4 regions of the Blautia sp. HCP3S3_C12 genome follow, and region 2 is predicted to be linked to each of the others. Evidence: predicted binding sites of a transcription regulator. Region 2 holds the regulator's gene; each other region holds the start of a gene.
The links. The regulator HrcA, encoded in region 2, represses chaperone genes, less so after heat shock. The targets are predictions, from matches to a motif close to TGTTAGCACTCNNNNNNNNNGAGTGCTAACA.

Region 1: a site for HrcA is predicted at 787-817, ahead of groES (co-chaperone GroES). Genes of this name have one in related genera too.
Region 3: a site for HrcA is predicted at 3,765-3,795, ahead of clpB (ATP-dependent chaperone ClpB). Genes of this name have one in related genera too.
Region 4: a site for HrcA is predicted at 3,153-3,183, ahead of htpG (molecular chaperone HtpG). Genes of this name have one in related genera too.

What each region holds. Positions count from the first base shown of each region.
Region 1 covers NZ_JBQHWC010000016.1:64,069-70,007, reverse strand. The annotation lists gene ACTNDS_RS12560 (MarR family winged helix-turn-helix transcriptional regulator) at 194-628, shown strand; gene groES (co-chaperone GroES) at 840-1,124, shown strand; gene groL (chaperonin GroEL) at 1,171-2,784, shown strand; gene ACTNDS_RS12545 (MarR family winged helix-turn-helix transcriptional regulator) at 2,858-3,364, shown strand; gene ACTNDS_RS12540 (citrate/2-methylcitrate synthase) at 3,342-4,679, shown strand; gene ACTNDS_RS12535 (ribonuclease H-like domain-containing protein) at 4,994-5,939, opposite strand, start outside.
Region 2 covers NZ_JBQHWC010000001.1:205,527-211,465, forward strand. The annotation lists gene ACTNDS_RS00975 (hypothetical protein) at 1-272, shown strand, start outside; gene ACTNDS_RS00980 (hypothetical protein) at 275-811, shown strand; gene ACTNDS_RS00985 (hypothetical protein) at 1,312-1,494, shown strand; gene uvrB (excinuclease ABC subunit UvrB) at 1,720-3,720, shown strand; gene hrcA (heat-inducible transcriptional repressor HrcA) at 4,088-5,128, shown strand; gene grpE (nucleotide exchange factor GrpE) at 5,146-5,790, shown strand; gene dnaK (molecular chaperone DnaK) at 5,844-5,939, shown strand, end outside.
Region 3 covers NZ_JBQHWC010000001.1:29,516-35,454, forward strand. The annotation lists gene ACTNDS_RS00135 (glycogen synthase) at 220-1,920, shown strand; gene ACTNDS_RS00140 (diguanylate cyclase domain-containing protein) at 2,074-3,504, opposite strand; gene clpB (ATP-dependent chaperone ClpB) at 3,883-5,939, shown strand, end outside.
Region 4 covers NZ_JBQHWC010000029.1:5,833-11,771, reverse strand. The annotation lists gene ACTNDS_RS15935 (DUF5721 family protein) at 1-330, shown strand, start outside; gene ACTNDS_RS15930 (sporulation initiation factor Spo0A C-terminal domain-containing protein) at 338-673, opposite strand; gene htpG (molecular chaperone HtpG) at 992-3,067, opposite strand; gene ACTNDS_RS15920 (LPXTG cell wall anchor domain-containing protein) at 3,213-5,840, opposite strand.

The DNA.
Region 1 (5,939 bases), on a different contig from region 2:
AAGAACGGATTTGAAGTAAGAGTATAGAAATAGGATTTGATGGCACTCGGGCAGTGAAATACTGGGGTGGTTTATGTGGAAAAAATGTAGGCGATATGATATGATAAACGATAAGATGTCCCATGAAAAAATTTTGATGGATTAATTTGATATTTTGTAAAAAGAGTAAAAACAAAATAGGAGTGAAATTTTGATGAATATTGAAAAAAATTTGAGAGGTGGAAAGTTTAATCGTCTTCTTGAAAAAGCTATGGTTGATGTAAAAAATAAGACAAACCTAAACAGATTGGAACTGGAAGTTGTTTATTTGCTATCTCATTATGATGATATAACAACATTGACGGATATATGTCGGTACACGCAGATGAATAAAGGTCATATGTCTACTACTTTAGAGAATCTTGTTAAACAAGGATACATTGTATGCAAAAGAGATGATAAAGATCGTAGATATGTGAAATATGAGCTGACTGATGCGTCGGAACATCTTTGTCAGGAAATGGAGATTCTCTGGGCAGAGTTAACCGCCAAGGTGGTGGAAGGAATTGATGAAAGTTCTTTGGCGGTATTTAACCGGGTGTCTGAACAGATTAGTCATAATATAGACAGATTGTTGGAGAATGACTAGGAATTGTTACACCGAGTAATCGGTGTGCAATTTTTTTATTTCTTTTGAAAAAATGGGTTGACATAGGTTTTTTATGTGCTATAATCCTTTTTAAACAAACAGTTTGGAAACAAACTGTTTATATATGCTTCATATGAAGCATATATTTTTTACAAAATAAGCAGCACTCAATACAAGAGAGTGCTAACAATAAAGAAAAGAGGTAATGATTATGCAGTTAAAACCATTAGGAGAGCGTGTTGTTTTAAAACAGCAGGAAGCAGAAGAAAAAACCCAGTCCGGAATTATATTACCGGATAGTGCAAAAGAAAAGCCACAGACAGCTGTTGTCATTGCAGTAGGACCTGGAAGTGAAAAGAATGGAAAGAAAACAGAAATGCAGGTAAAAGAAGGCGACCGTGTGATTTATTCTCAGTATTCCGGTACAGATGTTAAGTTGGAGGATGAGGAATATATCATCGTAAATCAGTCCGATATTATTGCAATTGTGGAGTAGTAAAATAAAAATACAGTTATTTTATATGTAGAAAGAAGGAATTAACATGGCAAAGGAAATTTTGTTTGATATCGATGCAAGAAAAAAGATGGAAGCAGGCGTTGATAAGCTGGCAGATACAGTAAAGGTGACAATCGGACCTAAGGGACGTAACGTTGTATTGTATAAATCTTACGGAACTCCTTTGATTACGAACGATGGTGTTACGATTGCAAAGGAGATTGAACTGGAAGATCCTTATGAGAATATGGGTGCACAACTTGTGAAAGAGGTCGCAACCAAAACGAATGACATTGCAGGAGACGGCACGACAACGGCAACTGTTTTGGCACAGGCTCTAGTAGGCGAGGGTATGAAAAATATAGCAGCAGGTGCAAATCCAATTATTTTGCGAAAAGGAATGAAGAAAGCAGCAGATACAACTATTGAAGCACTGGTTAAAATGAGCAAGCCTGTAACCGGAAAAGATCACATTGCAAAGGTTGCTGCAATATCTGCAGGTAATGATGAAGTCGGAACAATGATTGCCGATGCAATGGAAAAGGTTGGAGAGAATGGCGTCATCACAATAGAAGAATCAAAGACGATGCAGACAGAGATAGAGGTTGTAGAGGGAATGCAGTTTGACAACGGTTATTTATCTGCTTACATGTGTGATGATAAAGAAAAGATGATAGCTAATATGAATCATCCATACATTTTGATTACGGACAAAAAGATATCTAATATAAAGGATATTCTTCCTATATTGGAGCAGGTAATGCAGCAGGGAAGAGAAATGCTGATTATTGCAGATGACGTAGAGGGTGAAGCACTTACAACACTAATCGTAAACAGGTTGAGAGGCACACTCAAGGTCGTAGCTGTAAAGGCACCGGGGTATGGTGATGGTCGTAAGGAGATGTTAAAGGATATTGCAATTCTGACAGGTGGACAGGCAGTACTCGATGACCTTGGCATGCAATTAAAGGATATCACAGTTGATATGCTTGGACAGACTAAATCAGTTAAAGTAACAAAGGAACATACAACCATCGTGGATGGCGAGGGCAAGAAACAGGACATTGAAGAAAGAATCGCAATGATTAAGAGACAGGCTGCAGATGCTTCTGAGTACGACAGGGATAAGCTGGTAGACCGGGTGGCTAAGCTCGGCGGTGGTGTTGCAGTTATTAAGATTGGAGCCGCAACTGAAACAGAGATGAAGGAAGCTAAGTATCGTATAGAGGATGCATTAAATGCCACTAGGGCTGCTGTGTCAGAGGGCATCATCAGTGGCGGCGGATCTGCTTATGTTCACGCACAAAAGGCAGTATATGACATGATATCAAGCATGGAGGGTGATGAGAGAACAGGAGCAGAGATTGTAGCCAAGGCATTGGAGGCTCCGCTTCGTGCCATTGCTGAAAATGCAGGCCTAGAGGGTGCTGTCATCATCAATAAGGTAAAGGAGTCAGATGAGGGCATAGGCTTTGATGCAATTTCTGAACAGTACGTCAATATGGTCGATGCAGGAATTATTGATCCTGTCAAGGTTACAAGAAGTGCACTTTCCAATGCGATTAGTGTGTCATCAACCTTATTAACAACGGAGGCTGCTGTGGCAAATATTAAGGAAACAGCACCTGCAATGCCGGCACAACCGGAAATGGGCTATTAAAATAATCCATTCTCTTTTACGAAGGGAAGTGACAGTCTGTTGCTTCCCTTATTTTAAATAAAGGAGGAGTAATATGGCAGAAACTATAGGAAATACAGATATTATAAAGCTGTCCAACGAATTGATATACCAAAGGCACTTGTTTAACCGGGAGCATAGAAAAGATGTCTTTATGAAAATGAGTATCCCGGAATACATTGCATTACAATATATTGCAATGGAGGAGACATCCGACATTTATTCAGGAAGAGTCTATCTGAAGGATTTAGCGGACAAGCTTCAGATGACGATGCGACAGATTTCTAAAATGGTAGAAAAGCTACGAGATGTAGGATATGTATTATGGTCTCATGACGGTAACGGCAGTGAGGGCACCTATGTTACAATTACTGAAAGCGGACGAAGCCTGTTAAGGGCGCAGGAAGAAACACTTAAGAAGTATTACGGGAAGGTGTTCGAAAAGTTTGGAAAGGATAATTTGATTCAGTTACTACAGCTTATGAAGCAGTTGGAAACTATTATGAGCAGTGAGGTGGAGAATCTGGAGGTGAATAGAGATGACAACGGAGCAGATGAATGATTATTTTGAAGAATTGGAAGCAGTTTGTCTGAAAAATGATAACATTGCTCCGCGGTTATTTGAAGAATATGGCGTAAACAAAGGGCTTAGAGATGAAAATGGGAAAGGTGTCCTTACAGGACTTACCAACATATCAAAAATAGTGTCTTCAAAAATTGTTGATAATCAGAAGATTCCCTGCGATGGGGAATTGTGGTACCGGGGCTATCGAGTGGAAGATTTGATTCATTGTTTAGGACAAAATGAGTTTGGATTTGAAAAAATAGCATATCTTCTTTTGATGGGAAAACTGCCTGATGAAAGAGAGAAGGAAGACTTCGATAGAATTATTGGAGAGTGTAGGACATTGCCAACCAATTTTACAAGGGATGTCATTATGAAAGCACCTTCGGAGGATGTCATGAATTCCATGACCCGAAGTATTCTTACCCTGGCATCTTATGATAAAAAGGTAAAAGAACCAAGTGTCAGCAATTCGCTGCGTCAGTGCATCCAGCTCATCAGTGAGTTCCCATTGTTGGCAGTATATGGATATAATGCTTACAATCATTATGAAAAAAATGAGAGTATGTATATTCATCATCCCGATAAACAGCTTTCCACCGCGGAAAATCTATTGATGCTTCTGCGACCAGACAGGAAATATACCCTTACAGAGGCAAAGGTTTTAGATACGGCACTCATTTTGCATATGGAACATGGAGGAGGTAATAATTCTACATTTACCACAAGAGTCGTTACGTCATCCGGGTCTGACACTTATTCTACGATGGCAGCAGCAATGTGTTCGCTAAAAGGACCAAAACACGGAGGCGCCAACATTAAGGTAATGGAAATGATGGATGATATTAGGGCGCATATAAAGGATTATTCAGATAAGGATGAGATAGAAGCATACTTAAGAAGGATTGTTGATAAAGATGCATTTGACCAAAAGGGCTTAATCTATGGAATGGGACATGCAGTATATTCTATTTCTGATCCGAGGGAGAGAGTATTTAAAGATTATGTAAAACAACTGGCAGAGGAAAAGAAAAGGCAAAAAGATCTTGAATTGTATGAAAACATAGAGATGCTTGCTCCAAAGATCATAGCAGATAAAAGACATATCTATAAAGGTGTCAGTCCCAATGTAGATTTTTACAGTGGATTTGTCTACGATATGCTGGGTATACCGGTAGAACTTTATACAGCCATGTTTGCAGTAGCTAGAATCGTAGGTTGGAGTGCACACAGAATAGAAGAGATGATTTGCACGGATAAAATCATCAGACCAGCATATATGAGTGTTATGGAAGAAAAAAGACTCAGTTAGAGAGCTTTCTAACCAAGATTTCAGATGGTGTAATAATAAAATAATGCGTCAGCATATACATAAAATTAAAGAGCAGCAGACTTCATAGGGGTGTTCATTTGAACACCTTTTTGCTGTCTAAAGGGTTCATCGTTGAATTGTATCATTGGTTTGATACAGCTACCGATTGATAATCGCTATTTAACAGTTCGTTGATTTGATCCAAGACGCGACAATTCAAATTCTGTTTTAACAGTTATATGGTAGAAAAAGGGTCAGCCATAGTCTTTCTTGCGAAAGGCCACCAGGGCTGACCCTTTTTGTTACTATGCATTTTATTTCAATGCCTTGAGAAAATATGGCAAAGCATGTTCCAGATACTGTTTCTGCATCTGTGGATTCTGCAGAAATTGTTCGCTGCAATTAAACCAGGTATAACAGGTATCTTTTGTAGCTGCTTTTCGATGCTTTTTATCAATTCCGCTTCCAAGTGATTTCGGAATAATCGTATCTTCGTCCGGCAGATAATAATAATCTTTATAATTTTGATAATGCTGTTTCAGTCGTCCGTTTTCGGTTCGGACAATAAGTTTAACTTCTGTAGCTTTTCCTGTGATATAGAAAGAATTGCTTCCATTGGAGAATTCAGCTGGAAGAGCGTGTGGAAGCTCTAATGTGAAAATGACAACTTCTTCATCTGCCTCAGCATATGTAACCTCATACTCGGAATCATAAATGCACAGATAACTTAGCATCTCAAAAATTCTTCCAAGTCCCAGCACATCTTCCAGGTTATGACCGAGAATTTCTTCTGCCATAATGGCATCTCGTTTTTTCAGAAAATCTTTATAAAGCTGAATGCATTCTTTACCATTGTTATAAATTCGGTCTTTGATTCCGAGAAATTCTTCCAGACATGGCTGTTTCAGAGCAGGCAGCTTCAGAAGTGTTTTCAAAGGCTTCAGAGTCAGATATAAATCCAGGGACATTTTGTGCTCAAAAGGAGAGGGCAGTCCGTATTTTTCGTATCTTGTTTCCAGATAGGGTTGGTCAAATCGCTCTCCGTTGTAAGAAATCAGCAAATCACATTGTTGAAGAAATTGTGAAAAAATTCTCAGAATTGTTTCTTCTTCTTTGTCACTTTCGGCCATCCATTGATGAAAATACCAAGTTTCATCTTCAATTCCAACAGCTCCGATCAGGTACAAAAACGTGGATTTTCGGGATAATCCGGTGGTTTCTATGTCATAAAAAACAGGTGAAAAATTGTATTTTCGGAAG
Region 2 (5,939 bases):
ATGAAGTGCAAATTCTTATAAAAAAACCGAGAAAGGCCAAGAAATTCCCGGAAAATTTGATAAAAGCATATTATGAGGATATGCAAAGCAATAACAAAATTAAGAAAATAGCAGTCAAGGGAACAAATGAATCCGGGACATTTGAAGCTGCCACAGACTTGATTAAGATGAAACACTATCTTACAGTGGAAGCCGAAGGATTAACTAACGAGGTGTGTAGTTCTGAGTTCTTCAATAAGGCTCAAACTTTTATAGATGAAACGAGGCGGTGATAATGAAGTCAATTCTTTTTGTCCCAGTTAAAGACTATATAAAATCCAGAAAAAAACTGTATGTCAAATTTATATTCCCAATGGTGGTTGCAACAACAGCTTTGGCAATTACTCTTTTCTTTAATTTTGGCGATGGTGAAAAGCTCAATGCAGTTTTTTCTGAATTTATTAGCACTCAAATAAATATTATTGCCATTTTAATATCGTTCTCTATTGCGATTATTACGATACTAGTTTCTGCAGATAATCATAATATACAGGAACTTAAAAACACATTGTCGAATGAGAAACACTATCATTCAGTAAACGGAAAGCAACTATCATTATTCCAGATTTTATTATCTAATATAGCATATAATATTATTTGTGAAACGGTTTATCTGATTTTCTTGATTGCTGTTGCTCTGACCAAATCAATTTTCCCACTTCAATCATTGAAGTATGTTTCGGCAATCTGTATTTTCGTCATACTTCATATTCTTCTTGTACTGCTTGAGTCCGTTGCACAAATGTACCTCACTTTTTGGGATAAAAAATAAATTCATATTTCGCATAAATTGAATTGTGCTGGGCATGTAAGAATCATACCGGGTGTAGTGAGTTAAGATAACGGTGAGCCTCTGCCAAGAAAGCAGCCTTTCCCTCCTAAGCAGACATTATCTGTTCGACTTCTGTCTGGCGTTTATAAAACTGTATATTTTCAGAAAACAATATAATGCAATGTAATTGATAGGAAGCATCCAACTTCAACGGTTGGGTGCTTTTCTTTGTTTGCGCGCCATCTGGTATTTGAAGCCATTGTTGAGGAACGTAAGCAATATGAAAAGAATCGTCGGCGTAGAGGAAAATACTTTTTCGATGGAGACTACATTTGCTGTTCAACTTATGGAAAACCGAGAAGTAAGGATTTTCACTGGAAACACTATAAATAGTTATTGCAGGAGACAGACTTCCTGATATTCGGTGGCATGATCTGAGAAGTACATATTGCACTCTGTTGTTAAAGAATAATTTCTCTCCTAAGGCAGTATCCAAGTTGATGGGACATGCAAGAGAGTTGATAACCATGGATGTGTATGGAGATAATGGAAATATTATAGCTGAGGAGATCCCGCCGGAATTGCTTTCTTATATGGAAGAAGTGTTACCGGAAAAGAAGAAGGATAATACAGAAAATGTTCTAGATACGATGATAAATGTAGAAAAATTTTCAAAGAACTAACGTTCGGTTTGTATATACAATTCCATATTTCCATGATATAATATCTCTTACATTTGAGTGTTAATTCGTCCACGTCAGTTTTACTACTTTTTATAAGTCTATAAAATGTCAGGTGGTGAACAGAATTCGTCGAGAGGCATATTTGGGCAAAATCAGAGAATGTGCTTCGACGAATTTCTGCCTGATAGACGAACTTTTTTGATATAAAAACCAGGAGGTGCTTTTGTGCAGAATTCACAACAAATCTTCAAATTACATTCCGAATACCAACCCACCGGTGACCAGCCACAGGCAATTGAGAAACTGGTCAAAGGATTCAAAGAAGGCAACCAGTTCGAGACTTTGCTGGGTGTCACAGGTTCCGGTAAGACCTTCACCATGGCGAACGTTATCGCCCAGTTAAATAAGCCAACTTTGGTACTTGCGCACAATAAAACACTTGCAGCACAGCTGTACGGTGAGTTTAAGGAATTCTTCCCTGAGAACGCAGTGGAATATTTTGTCTCCTATTATGACTACTATCAGCCGGAGGCTTATGTCCCGTCTTCAGACACCTATATTGCCAAAGACTCCTCCATCAATGACGAGATTGACAAACTCCGTCTCTCTGCCACAGCCGCAATGTCAGAGCGGAAAGACGTAGTGGTCATTTCCTCCGTTTCCTGTATCTACGGACTGGGTTCCCCTCAGGAATTCTTTGACATGATGATTTCCCTGCGTCCGGGAATGACCAAAGACCGGGATGAGGTAATCCGGGAACTGATCGACATTCAATATACCAGAAATGAGATGGACTTTCACCGAAGTACCTTCCGTGTCCGTGGAGATACCCTGGAAATTTTCCCTGCCAACAGCTCCGACACAGCCGTGAGAGTAGAATTTTTCGGAGATGAGATTGACCGTATTTCAGAAATTGATATATTGACAGGAGAAATCAAATGCCAGCGTTCTCATATCAGCATTTTCCCTGCGTCCCACTATGTAGTGCCTGCAGAACAGATCCAGAAAGCAGCCGTAGCCATAGAAGAAGAATTAAAAGAACGTGTAGAGTATTTCAAAAGCGAGGACAAGCTTCTGGAAGCCCAGCGAATCTCAGAACGCACCAATTTCGACATTGAAATGATGAAAGAAACCGGATTCTGTTCAGGAATCGAAAATTATTCCAGACATCTGTCAGGATTAAAGCCCGGACAGCCGCCATACACACTGCTGGACTATTTTGGAGATGACTTCTTACTTATTATAGATGAATCTCATATCACAGTACCTCAGGTAGGAGGAATGTATGCCGGTGACCAGAGCAGGAAGCAGACACTGGTAGACTACGGATTCCGGCTTCCTTCAGCCAAAGATAACCGCCCCTTAAGCTTCGAGGAATTCGAATCCAAACTGGATCAGGTCATGTTTGTATCTGCCACTCCGGGACAATATGAGTATGATCACGAACTCCTCCGCGCAGAACAGATCATCCGTCCAACCGGACTTCTGGATCCGAAGGTAGAAGTCCGCCCCATTGAAGGACAGATTGACGACCTGATCGGGGAAGTAAATAAAGAAGTGTCAAAGAAACACAAAATCCTGATTACCACCCTCACCAAACGAATGGCAGAAGACCTGACAGAATATATGAAAGAAGTAGGAATCAGAGTCCGTTACCTCCATTCCGATATTGATACCTTAGAGCGTGCCCGCATCATCCGGGATATGCGTCTGGATGTTTTTGATGTTCTGGTAGGAATCAACCTCCTTCGAGAAGGCCTGGACATCCCGGAAATCACCCTGGTAGCAATCCTGGATGCAGACAAAGAAGGTTTCCTCCGTTCCGAAACCTCCCTCATCCAGACCATCGGACGAGCTGCCCGAAATAGCGAAGGCCATGTAATCATGTACGCAGACAACATGACCGATTCCATGCACAAAGCCATCACCGAAACCAACCGCCGCCGAACCATTCAGGAAGCCTACAACAAAGAACACGGAATTACTCCGACTACTATCAAAAAAGCAGTCCGCGATCTCATCGCCGTATCCAAAGCAGTAGCTGAAACCGAAGTCCGACTCCAGAAAGACCCAGAGTCCATGACCCGTACAGAACTCACCAAACTCATCGCCCAGGTAGAAAAACAAATGCGCGCCGCAGCCGCAGATCTCAACTTCGAACAAGCTGCAGAACTCCGCGATAAAATGATCGACCTGAAAAAGAACCTGGATACACTAGACAAATAATGTTTCTTAATCCAGCCCATCAGAGTGTGAAATCCTGCGTCAGATATCTTTGTCGTGCGTCAGCACGCCTGCAGATATCTTCCTTGTCTTTCGCACTCTGCTGAACTGTCTTAAATGCATTATTTACTAGGACTGCTATAGTATCTCTTAGCGTCCGAAACCGCACACAATATTAATAATTTCTCCTAGCGTCCCTTTCTATAACATAATCTTAATAATCCCCATTGTTCATAAAATAACAAAAAATTCACAAAATAATATTGACAAACCCAATCAAGAGTGCTATCTTATGAGCATAAGCTGTTAGCACTCCTAAAAGTTGAGTGCTAACAGCCCGAAAACAAAGGCAGCAAAGGAGTGGAATTTCATGGATCAGGTATTAGATGATCGTAAAAAGAAAATACTAAAAGCCATCATCAAAACCTACATGGAAACAGGCGAACCGGTGGGTTCCCGGACCATTTCCAAGTTTGCAGATTTAAATGTAAGCTCTGCCACCATCCGGAATGAGATGTCAGATCTGACAGATATGGGATATATCGTACAGCCCCACACCTCAGCCGGAAGAATTCCTTCTGATAAGGGTTATCGCCTCTACGTAGACGAGTTGATGAAAGAAAAGGAATCAGAGGTACAGGAAATCAGAGATTTCATGATCGAGAAAACTGACAAACTGGATAAAATGCTGAAACAGGTAGCGAAGGTGCTTGCCTCCAATACTAATTATGCAACAATGATCTCTGTTCCACAGTACAGCGGAAGCAAGATTAAATTCATTCAGCTTTCACGTGTAACACCCCTTCAGCTTGTGGCAGTAGTAGTGAGTGATAACAATGTCATCCGAAACCAGATCATTGATCTGGACGGGGAGATGGACGATCAGACAATCCTGAAATTAAATCTTCTTCTTAATACCAATTTAAATGGAGTACCGATCCAGGATATCAACCTGGGAATGATCGCCCGCCTCAAGGAACAGGCTGGTGCTCACAGTTCTGTAGTTGGTACAGTCCTTGATGCAGTGGCAGATACCATTCAGGTAGATGAAGACGATATGCAGATATATACTTCAGGAGCAACAAACATTTTCAAGTATCCGGAGCTTGCAGACACAAGTAAAGCGAGCGGGCTGATTTCAGCATTTGAAGAAAAGCAGGATCTGGTAGACCTGGTAAAAGAGAGAATGTCTGATACAGAGAACACAGGAATTCAGGTATACATTGGTGATGAGATGCCGGTGCAGACTATGAAGGACTGCAGTGTGGTCACAGCCACTTACGAGCTTGGAAAGGGATTGCATGGCACTATCGGTATCATCGGTCCTAAGCGTATGGATTACGCAAATGTAGTTGACAGCCTGAAGGCTTTGAAAGTTCAGCTGGACGAACTGATTAAGAAAGAGAGTTAGAAAGGCGGTAATAGAGAGTGTCAGAAGAAACAAAGAACACAGCTCAGGAAGAAGAGACAACAGAGACTCCTGTAACAGAAGAAACTGTTGAAAATGAACCTGAGGTTGTAGAAAACGGTGAAGCTGAAACAGAAGAAATCCCGGTAGAGGACGGAGATGAGGAAGCTTCCCAGGATGATGTTAAAGACAGCAAATCAAAAGCTTCTTTCTTCGGCAAGAAGAAAAAAGAGAAAGATAAATTTGAACAGCAGATCGAAGAACTTACAGACAGACTGAAACGAAACATGGCTGAGTTCGATAACTTCCGTAAGAGAACGGAGAAAGAGAAATCCAGCATGTATATCATCGGAGCCAAGGACATCGTTGAGAAAATCCTTCCGGTTGTGGATAACTTCGAGAGAGGTCTTGCACAGGCACCGGAAGGAGATTCTTTCGCAGATGGAATGAAGATGATCTACAAACAGCTGCTCACCACATTAGATGAGCTGGGTGTGAAACCAATTGAAGCAGTCGGTAAGGAATTTGATCCGAACTTCCATAACGCAGTGATGCATGTGGAGGATGAAGAAGCCGGTGAGAATATTGTGGTAGAAGAATTCCAGAAAGGTTACACTTACAAGGATTTCGTAGTACGTCACAGTATGGTAAAAGTAGCCAACTAATAAATTTAGAATATATCAAAATTAATTGAGAATAAATTAGGAGGAACAAGATTATGGGAAAAATCATTGGTATTGACTTAGGTACAACAAACAGCTGTGTAGCTGTAATGGAAGGTGGACAGCCAACAGTTATCGCTAATACAGAAGGC
Region 3 (5,939 bases), 180 kb from region 2:
GGAATAAACCAGCTTGTATCATTCAGGTAAGAGTTAAGTGATGGAAGCATTTCAGATAATAAATAATAGTTACTTTGCGCATTTTGTGTTATAATTGAGATTAACAGGAAATGATAAATATCTGCAAAATGAATGTTTATCAGGAACTTGCCGGAGGACATTTTAGTTAAGGCATAATAAATTTCGGACTTTGTAAAATGCAAAAGGGAGATCAATGATATGAGAAAAAAAACAGTTCAAAAAAGCAGTACCAAAGGCAATGCAAAAAGTAGCACAAAGAGCAATGCAAGAAACAGCGTAAAAAACAGCGTAAAAAGCAGTGCAAAAAACAGTCCTCAAAAAGCTGTTAAGACTGTTGCTCCAACAGTAGAGAATGTTTCTGTTAAGCAAGCCGTAATTATTCAGGAGCCATCTGTTGAACAGAATGAACAGAACATTCCAACGAGACAGCCTGATCTGGGGCCGCGAAGAAGTGTAGCCTTCATTGGATCAGAATGTTATCCATTTGTTAAGACCGGCGGATTGGGAGATGTAATGTCTGCCCTGCCAAAGAGTCTGGCAAAATTAAACATTGATGTTAAGGTCATTATTCCAAGATACAAATGTATTCCTCAGAAATTTCAGGAAAAGATGGAATACAGGGGTTCCTTTGATATGAATCTCTGCTCTGATGGAAAGCAGTATTATGTGGGAATTATGGAATATCAGGAGGATGGGGTTGTCTATGATTTTATAGATAATGATGAGTTCTTCTCCTGGGGAAATCCATATACGAATCTCATAGATGACATTCCAAAATTCTGTTATTTTGCAAAAGCTGCCCTTGCTGCCCTTAATTATCTGAACTGGACTCCTGATGTCGTGCATTGTCATGACTGGCAGGCAGCTTTAGTACCACTTTATCTGAGAACCTGTTTTCAGGATACAGATGTAGGACGTGCAATTTCAGTACTCACAATACATAATCTGAAGTTCCAGGGTATTTATGACAGAAAAAGGATTCAATACTGGTCAGGACTTCCTGATTATGTATTTAATAAGGACTGCATGATTCAGAACTGGCTGGATGCCAATATGTTAAAGGGTGGCATCGCTTACAGCAATAAAGTTACAACTGTAAGTAACACCTATGCCTGGGAGATTCAGACAGAGGAATATGGAGAGGGACTTGCAGAGCATTTAAGATATCACAACAATAAGATTTTGGGAATTGTGAATGGTATTGATACGGATATCTGGAATCCTGCAACTGATAAGCTGTTAGCAGCTGATTACGATGAGAAGTCAGCAATAAAGAATAAAAAGATTAATAAAAAAGCTCTCCAGGAATCTCTGGGGCTGGATGTAGATGAGCATAAGATGGTAATCGGACTTATTTCACGTCTCACCAACCAGAAAGGTCTTGATCTTGTAAATGACGTAATCCCGGGAATTATGGATGAACATACGCAGGTGGTTGTTCTTGGTACCGGTGATTCTCAGTATGAGAATACATTCCGTTATTATGAAAACAAATATAAAGGCAATTTCTGTGCATATATTGCTTACAATGAAAATGTGGCTCACAATATTTATGCAGGATGTGATGCACTTCTGGTTCCATCAAGATTTGAACCATGTGGACTTACACAGCTTATAGCCATGAGATATGGTGCAGTTCCGATTGTAAGAGAGACCGGAGGACTCAAAGATACGGTTCAGCCTTATAATATGTTTGAGAATACAGGAAACGGTTTTACATTTGACAGATATGAAAGCGGGCTGCTTTACGACGCGATAAACAGAGCAAAGACTCTCTATTTCGAGAACAGAAAATCCTGGGATGATATGGTGATCCGCGATATGAATAAAGATGTTTCCTGGGAAAAGAGTGCAAAACAGTACAAAGATATGTATGTAGGTTTAACGCCAAGAGATTAGTGTGCTGACAATATGCTCAGACGTAATGCTGCCAGGCAGCATTAAATTACCTGAGCACAGTAATCGAGTAGAGAACGTGCCCTCGCTGGGCACGTAAAAAGGGATTTCTGCCCCGGCAACTGATTGCCCGGATGGCAGAAATCCCTTTTCTTTTTATGGACGCACCCCGTTCCCACTAGAGACGGGTGTGCCAGAGGACAGTTTCTTTGCCCGGTAATATTCCTGTTTCTGGGCATACATGGACAAATCTGCTGCCTTGGTAAGCTGCTCTACGGACAAATCCGGATGGTCGCCGGCAAAGGCACACCCGGAGGAAATACTCAGCGTCCCCACCTTTGTCCCGGACCAGGCCGCCGCAATCCGTTGCAGCGCCGCCAGAATTTCCTGCGCCTGGGCTTGGGTCATTTGACCCAGCACTACGAACTCATCTCCACCGATGCGGAAGATTTTCCCCCGATCCCCCACCGCCTGGGTGATACATTGGGCAGCGCCGCATATCAGCTCGTCCCCTGCCTCATGCCCCAGGGCATCGTTGACACCCTTTAAGCCGTTGATGTCCATGAGAAAGACGGTCAGATCTGCCGGAACGGAATCCGCGTACTGCTCCAGACACTCATGATACGCCAGCCGACTGAATACGCCGGTCAGAACATCTACGGAGCTTTTCATACGCTGCTCCATCAGCTTTTTGTTCATCCGAATCCGCTGTGCCGTATAATACTCGTAAATCCATTGAATCAGAACGCTGACAACACTAAAGAGCGCCAACAGAGCCACCAGCGTTTGCAACAAAAAGGCGGTGATATTTTGGTGCAGGTTTTCGCTGACATCTATGCCTTGCAGGTACAGCTCCTTGAAGATGGCCTTTCGCAGAAACAGGATGCACAGAATGCCCACCACTACCGCAACGGTTTCCGAATAGATCAGCTGCTTCCGGTTTCCGGACTCTTGCATTGCCGGAGGACAGTCGCATAGCTGCGACAATCTGTTTTTCACCGACTTCCTAGTCAGAACCCAATGGATGCTGCAGCAGGCGATGATCGCCAGGACATAGGACAGCCAGTCCCGAAATATGGGATAGGAAAACAGATTCTCTAAAATCATTTGCCGCAGCATAGGGAAGCTGCAATATAACGCGGCAAAAACGCACAGCCCATGAAGAAAGGTGCTGGCAGCCGCAATCCCCAGATAGACATACATGCGAGGCTTCCGAAAATAAAGGTCAAAGAGCCAACCGGCTCCCGCCGCAAACAGCACGCGAGCAAATACCAGCATTATGGATCCAAGGGGCATTCCGCTGGCAAAGGGAGAAAATATCCGGTCGAGCTGGGACAGGCTGTAGGTGCCGATCCACATGGACGTGACCACAAAAACGCATACCACCGGCACACTCCCCTGTGCCCCCAGCATCATAGCCGCCACAATCACAAGAATGTGCAACGTGGTGGTGGAAATGGCCGGAAGCTCAATGTATCCCAGATAAGAAAAGGCAAACACCGCTTCCCAGGCCATCAGCATCAGGATGATCTCCTGCAATTTCTTTTTCGTCAGAGCAATCCCATATCGCTGTCGAAAACGCTCCATACTCCTTACTCCTTCACATCCTTTTCTTCATGTATTATACTTATTCCTGTGTGAAAAGCAATACGATTCATAAATCTTTGCAAACATCAACCTGGACGAGCTTCATGCAAAGCATTCCAAATATTATCGTGAAGAAGCATACCGCCTGTTAGATGCACTCCTGAAACAGTACAACACATAAGAAACATCTTTTCGTAGGAACTTATATAACGTTAAGTGAAATCAAAAACTGTAAATGAAAAATTTAGAGGAGTTGAAAAAAATAGCACTCACCTCTTGACAGTGCTAACAACATGTGTTATATTACATGCAGAACAAAGAAAACAACATATTTCTCCTGTGGGAGAGATATTTCTCATATAAGAGGAGGGTTAGCCTATGAATATCAGTAAATTTACACAGAAATCCGTACAGGCTGTCCAGGATCTGGAGAAGGTTGCTTATCAGTTTGGCAATCAGGAGATGGAAGAGGAGCATCTTTTATATGCTTTGCTGGAACAGGAAGACAGCCTGATTCTTAAACTGATCGAGAAGATGGAGATAGATAAGGATTATTTCAGAAATTCTCTGAATCAGGCACTGGATGCCAGGGTTAAGGTATCTGGCGGTGAGCTTCGTTTCGGACAGTATCTGAACAAGGCTCTGGTCAGTGCAGAGGATGAAGCTAAGGCAATGGGAGATGAATATGTCTCTGTAGAGCATCTCTTTCTTGCTTTATTAAGACATCCAAGTCCAAGTATGAAGAAACTGTTTCAGGAATTTGGCATTACTAAGGAGCGTTTCCTGCAGGCACTTTCTACAGTACGAGGCAATCAGCGTGTAGTCAGTGACAATCCTGAAGCTACTTATGATACTTTGAATAAATATGGCGAGGATTTAGTCGAAAAGGCACGTAACCAGAAGCTGGATCCTGTGATCGGACGTGATGAAGAAATCCGTAATATCATCAGAATCCTTTCACGTAAGACCAAGAACAATCCGGTGCTTATCGGTGAGCCTGGTGTAGGTAAAACAGCAGCAATCGAGGGCCTTGCACAGCGAATCGTGGCAGAGGATGTGCCGGAAGGTCTGAAGGATAAGAAGATTTTTGCCCTGGACATGGGCGCTCTGGTAGCAGGTGCCAAATACAGAGGTGAGTTTGAGGAACGTCTGAAAGCAGTCCTTGAAGAAGTAAAGAAGAGTGAAGGAAACATCATTCTTTTCATTGATGAGTTACATCTGATCGTTGGTGCAGGTAAGACAGATGGAGCTATGGATGCCAGCAATATGCTGAAGCCTATGCTTGCCAGAGGTGAGCTTCACTGTATTGGTGCCACAACTCTGGATGAGTACCGTCAGTATATTGAGAAAGATGCAGCTCTGGAACGTCGTTTCCAGCCGGTTATGGTGGATGAGCCCACAGTGGAGGATACCATTTCCATCCTTCGTGGTCTGAAGGAGAGATATGAGGTCTTCCATGGTGTTAAGATCACAGACAGTGCGCTGGTTGCAGCAGCTACACTTTCCCACAGATATATCACAGACCGTTTTCTTCCTGATAAGGCCATTGACCTGGTGGATGAGGCCTGTGCCCTGATCAAGACAGAGCTGGATTCCATGCCTTCAGAGCTGGATGAACAGCGCCGTAAGATCATGCAGCTGGAGATCGAGGAATCTGCACTGAAGAAAGAGACAGATAACCTGAGTAAGGAACGTCTGGAAACACTTCAGAAAGAGCTGGCAGAGCTTCGTGATACCTTTAATACACAGAAAGCACAGTGGGATAATGAGAAGCATTCTGTAGAGAAATTGCAGAAGCTTCGTGAGCAGATCGAGGATGTGAATAAGCAGATCCAGAAAGCAAAACAGAACTATGATCTGGAGAAGGCTGCACAGTTACAGTACGGTGAGCTTCCGAAATTACAGCAGCAGCTGGAAATCGAAGAGAAGAGTGTGAAGGAAAGTGACAGAAGTCTGGTTCATGAGGCAGTCACTGATGATGAGATCGCAAGGATTATTTCCAGATGGACCGGTATTCCTGTAACAAGACTGACAGAAGGCGAGAGAGCCAAACTCCTCACTCTGGAAGATCAGCTTCACAAGAGAGTTGTAGGTCAGGATGAAGGTGTGAAGAGGGTTACAGATGCAATCCTTCGTTCCAAAGCCGGCATCAAGGATCCGACCAAACCTATCGGTTCCTTCCTGTTCCTTGGTCCTACAGGTGTAGGTAAGACAGAGCTTGCCAAAACTCTGGCAGAGAATCTGTTTGATGATGAACAGAATATGGTCAGAATTGATATGAGTGAATACATGGAGAAGTATTCTGTATCCAGACTGATCGGAGCGCCTCCCGGATATGTAGGATATGAGGAGGGCGGCCAGCTTACTGAGGCAGTCCGCCGTAAACCATACAGTGTTGTACTTTTCGATGAGATTGAGAAAGCACATCCGGATGT
Region 4 (5,939 bases), on a different contig from region 2:
AAAAAAGAAGCTGTGGAATATTCCCTGTGGCGCGATGTCAAACCTTACTGTTTTTCCATCATCCGCGGTAAGCGCACACCACTGAACTTCAAAATCGTGTTCCAGCTCTCTCCTTTTCAGGCACAGAGCCTTTTGAAGAATCTGGGAAGACAATCCACAACCTCAGTATGTAATTTTTATCTTAACATTCAGTACAAAAGCAAATCTCTGTTATGTACCGCCGGCGTTTCCTACTCCTCCTTTTCCCTGGACAAAAAGTCCGAACATCTCTGGGACGACATGCTGTGCAGATTTCTTGAAGGAAATCATATTCCGTTTCAGAGACTATAAGTCCCTGCTATTTTGACATTTCCTCTGTTTTATTCAGATAATATGCCAGAATATCAATAAATTCACTGTTTGTAGGTTTATCCTCCATGGAACATCCTGCGATCAGTTCCAGATCTTCTTTGTGATTGATCCAGCAGATATTTACCAATGTCCTGATATTATGTTCCACATTAGATGGTGTTGACCTGTATTTTCTTGCCAGAATAGGATAAATATCCTTTGTGATCTTCATCGGCCGCTCCTGCAGTTCTTTCGCCATATTCACCGCTTCCGCGACATAATAATATCCCTTATATTTAGATGTCGCTCCCAATTTTCTGATCAGTCCATACACTTCACTCATATTTTTTTCCTCCTTAACTGGACAGTCGTCCTTTTTGCATTTTTTGTAATACACCTTTAGCGTTTTTACGACATACTCAGTTTTTCGGAAATATTGTCACTTATAAAGAGAAATCATATACAATTATTAAAATACCAGCAAATTAATGATAAAAATTTATACGCCATTTGTCAATATAAAAGTACTAAAAACGATAGTCCCGGTTGTTCTCTCCATGTTTTTTCGCCATGTTTCGAAACTTTTCCAGGACTATCGTAATTTTTCACAAAACTGCTTCTACTCTCCCCAACGGACAGTAAACCACAAAATCACTGCACATTATTTTGTAAGCATCATCAACACATCATTGCTTCTCTGTACAAATTTTGTCATTTCATCAGGTGAAAGCTGCTTATGGCTGAGCATTGCCAGATCATAAAGCTGTTCACAGATTACAGGGGCTTTATCTGAATCCTTATTTTCTGCCAAATATTTTACCAGTGGATGGTTCGCATTAAGTACCAGTGTTTCCTGTCCGCCAAACATATTCGGATCCATACCGCCCATTCCATACATTTTCATCATATCCTGCATACGGCGGCTTTCTTCGGAAAGGGTAACCATTGCAGATACATTTTCATTCTTCAGATTCTCTACATGAACCTCCAGTTTATCCTTATTCAGATTCTTACGGAAAAGCTCTGTCAGTTCTTTGGCGGTCGCTTCGTCAGCAGTACCCTCACCCTTCATTTCTTCTGTCAGATCCGCATCAATTCTCTTAAACTGTACATCCTGATGTTTCTGCTCCAGGCTGGAAATAAATGGGCTGTCAATATTATGTTTCAGAATCACGGCGTCCTTGCCGGCTTCCTTAAACATATTGATATACTGACTCTGCTGGATTTCATCCGTTACATAGAAAATTGTTGTCTTCTCCGGCTCTTTCTCTTCTGCTTTGTCTGTGTCTGCTGTTGCATCAGCCTCTTTTGACTCAGTCTGATCTGCTGCTTTCTCAGCTGTCTCTGTTGTCTTCTTATTCTCTTCTATGCAATCCTTGAGAGTAAGATATTTACCATCCAGATTCTTAAAGAGTACGTAATCACCTATCTTCTCTGCAAATTTGGTATCTTTAATACAACCATATTTAATAAACGGACTGATATCATCCCAGTATTTTTCATAGCTTTCTCTGTCTGTTTTGCACATTCCGGTAAGCTTATCCGCTACCTTTTTTGAAATATACTCAGAAATCTTCTTGACAAATCCATCATTCTGCAGTGCACTTCTTGACACGTTCAGAGGGAGATCCGGACAATCGATCACGCCTTTAAGCAGGAGAAGGAACTCAGGAATAACTTCCTTAATATTATCAGCAATAAATACCTGATTGTTGTACAGTTTAATGGTTCCTTCAATAGAATCATACTCTGTGTTAATCTTTGGGAAATACAGAATTCCCTTTAAGTTAAACGGATAATCCATATTCAGATGAATCCAGAACAGCGGTTCCTTGTAGTCCATAAATACTTTACGGTAGAAATCTTTGTACTCCTCATCTGTACACTCATTGGGATGCTTCATCCAAAGCGGATTGGTATCACTGAGAGAAACCGGACGTTTATTGATCTTCACTTTTTCCCTTGCAGGAGAGATCTCAACTACTTCCTTCTCTCCGTTTTCATTCTCTTTTTCTTCAGTTTTAGCATCCTCATGAATATGCTCTACCACTACATCATCATCTTTTAATTCTGATTCATCTATAGTCTCATATTCCTGAGGTGCGTTTGCTTTAGAAAGATAAATATTTACCGGCATAAAGGAACAATATTTCTCCAGTACTTCACGCATACGGTATTCGTTGGCAAATTCCAGGCAGTCTTCATTAAGGAAAAGTGTGATTTCTGTTCCAACAGTCGTTTTGTTGCCTTCCTGAATATCGTACTCTGTACCGCCATCGCAGGACCAGTGCACAGGTGTCGCTCCCTCTGTATAGGAAAGGGTGTCAATATGTACTTCATCTGCCACCATAAATGCAGAATAGAATCCCAGTCCAAAATGACCGATTATCTGGTCATCTGTTGTCTTATCCTTATATTTCTCCAGGAACTGAGTCGCACCGGAAAAAGCGATCTGAGTAATATAATTCTCTACCTCATCCGCAGTCATACCGATACCATTATCAATAAATTTCAGAGTTTTTCCATCTGGATCTACGATTACCTGAATCTCCGGCTTATATCCCTCCGGAAATGTATATTCGCCCATTACCTCCAGCTTTTTCAGCTTGGTAATGGCATCACATCCATTGGATACCAGCTCTCTTACAAAAATATCATGGTCTGAATACAGCCACTTTTTAATGATCGGGAAAATATTTTCGCTGTTAATTGACAAACTTCCATGTTTTACAGCCATGCTGTCCACACTCCTTTTATATCTTTTAGATTTTCTGTAACTCTGAAAGATATAGTAATACCTTATGGTCTAAAAGTCAAGCAAAAATTAGCACTCATTTAAAATGAGTGCTAATAATTCATTGACATTTAACTGTCTTACCTATTTATTTTTTCTTTTTCTTGTAAACTACAACTCCCACAATAGCACCTGCTGCAATGGCAAGAATCAGTACAAACGGCATGATATTGGTGGTATCTCCGGTCTGCACTGCCTTCTTCTGATTAGCAGCCGGATTCTGCTGCACAGGAGTAGGAGTAGCTGTAATTACAACCTTTGGCTGTGAAATCGTAAAGCTTACCTGCTTTGTATCCTGTTTTCCCGTATTTTTCCAGCTTTTACCATCATACTGCTGAGCATTAAATACAACAGTCAGATTATATGTGCCTTCTTTGGTAATTCCAAAAGTAGCTGTATACGGAGCCTGGCTCCAGCTGTTTGTATTGATGACTGTCCAGTGATCCGGAACATAACGCACATCTCCCTTTCCCGGGCTTTCATTGTCCATTCCTGCACCTACCGCTGTAAATGTAATCTTGGACTGAGTGGTATATCCGTCAGCACTGATTCCTGTGATCTTATTATTTGCCGGATCCGCAATCTGCGCAGTACGTCCGGCTTTTACAGTTACCTTTACAGCTGTGATCAGGCTGATCTGATCTGGATTTTCAACTCCATCGGGAAGCACTACCGTTCCATTCACTTTGAAGGTCTGCTCCTGCTTTACAGATGGATCATACGTACATTCCTTCACATTCCATTTTACCTTCGCCTTCATTTCCCCCTCTGTAGTATTAATAACTACCTTTGAAGGAAGTCCCAATGCCTTAGCAGATTTCTCTACACCATTCTTTGCTCCCTTCACGTGGGAAGGATTCTGGATTCCTGTAATTCTACATGCCGGTTTTGTCACACTGAATGAAGCACTGATATCGGCCACTGCAGAAATCTGACTGTCTGTATTTGTGGCTGTAACCTGAACAGATTCGCTGTACTCACCTGCTGTCATACCGGTTTTTGGCACTGCAGTAAAGGTTGCTTCTGCTCCGGGATCCAGCTGTGTTGCAGACAGCTCTCCGATTTCAAAATACTGAGCCTGCGGCTGAGTCAGATCCACTGCTGCATTTCCAGTATTAGTAAGCGTAATCCGATACACATACTCCGGAGTATTATATCCCTCCTCCATCGGGTCATAAATAATCTCGGAAGGATCTGCTTTCAGAGAAACCTGTGTCTTCTCCTCTGCTTTTACACTGACTCCGGCCTCTGCCTGAGCCACAGCACTCTCATCCTCTTCAATTCCAAAAACAAGTGTATCACTGTAATCACCCTGGACTAATCCTGCCTTTGGCTGAACAAGAAAGCTACAGGATGCTCCTTTCTCCAGAGTATATACCGCCTGTGTATCTACCGGTGCAATATCAAAATGTTCCGACTCCGGAAGTTTCAATGTAACTGTCTCATCTCCTGTATTCGTCACAGTAACTGTCTGGCTCTCACTGATCTGTGTATAGCCTTCTGTCAGATCAGCAAAGGAAAGTACCGCTGGATCTGTGGATATAGATAACTTTCCAAGTTCTGCACTTGGTTCCTCCGTATTGTCCGGAGTTTCCGGATTCTCAGAATCATCAGGAGCTTCAGAATCATCAGGTTCAAGAACAGGTTCTTCTTCCGCTTCCACCACAACCTTCACTTCAAAGGAAACCTCAGCCCCCTCTTCCGTCTCATAGGTAATGGTATCATCATAAGTACCTTTCTCCAGTTCCTTCCTTGGCTGAATCCATACACTGACAGACTCTCCTGCTGCCAGAGGCCCCTCTATGTCCGCTACCATAAAATGCTCCGGGCTGATCGCCTTGAAATTCAGAGCACCTGTTCCGGTATTTTTGATATCTACAAACATTGTCTGGGATTCATTATCTCCGGATTCTGCCCGGATAGTTCCAAAATCACACACCGGATTTTCCTGACCTTCTACAGAAGCTACTGCTTCATAGGACAACTCCTGCTGTGCATTTTCCACATCATCCGTGTTCTCTGCATCCTCCGGCGCTTCTGTCTCCTGAACATCCTCTGTTTTATCTGTAGTTTTCTCTGTGCCGTCAGGCTGAAGCTCAGACTGGGTATAAATCTGCATTTCCTCTGTCTGTTCCGGATTCTGTGTATCATCTTCCTCTGTCTGAGACGGAGACTCTGCCTCATTCTCCTCAGCCAGAACTGCCCCTTCTGTATTGTCATCCTCTGTCTGCTGGACATCTTCAGCATCTTCCGACTCCGCATCCTCTTCAGAGCCTTCCAGCTGGGCTTCTGTATTCTGCTCCTCCTGAGCCTTCTTATCAGCAACAGCCTGGGCTTCCTCCTGAGTAGCTGTCACCTCCAGAGTCTTAGCCTGGAGTTTACCGGTAAATTCTGACTTCTCTGCCGGTGTGATATCCAGCACCAGCACATAGCCCAGATCATCCTGAGTCACTGTGTAAGTTTTTTCTGTACCTACCTGGGTAAGCTCCTTCTCTCCGGTCTGTCTGGACCAGGAAAAGATAACATCATCATCTGTCACTCCCTCAGGAGTCACCTTGGAATAATCTGCACTCAGTACTGTTCCCACTGCCGGCAGTCCCTTTACCTTCAGCTTGCCTCCAAGCTCTCCGGCTTCCGCTGCAAAAGCCATGGATGGAAGAAGGGTAACGATCATCAGCACAGCCATCAGCACTGCAAGAATTCTTTTTTTCCTCATGTGCCATCCTCCTTTTATTTATCATTTATATATCTTTTTATAACTACCGTTTTATTTTTGATCGGCAGTTCTTTATACAGTGTTATTATAACACTGTGG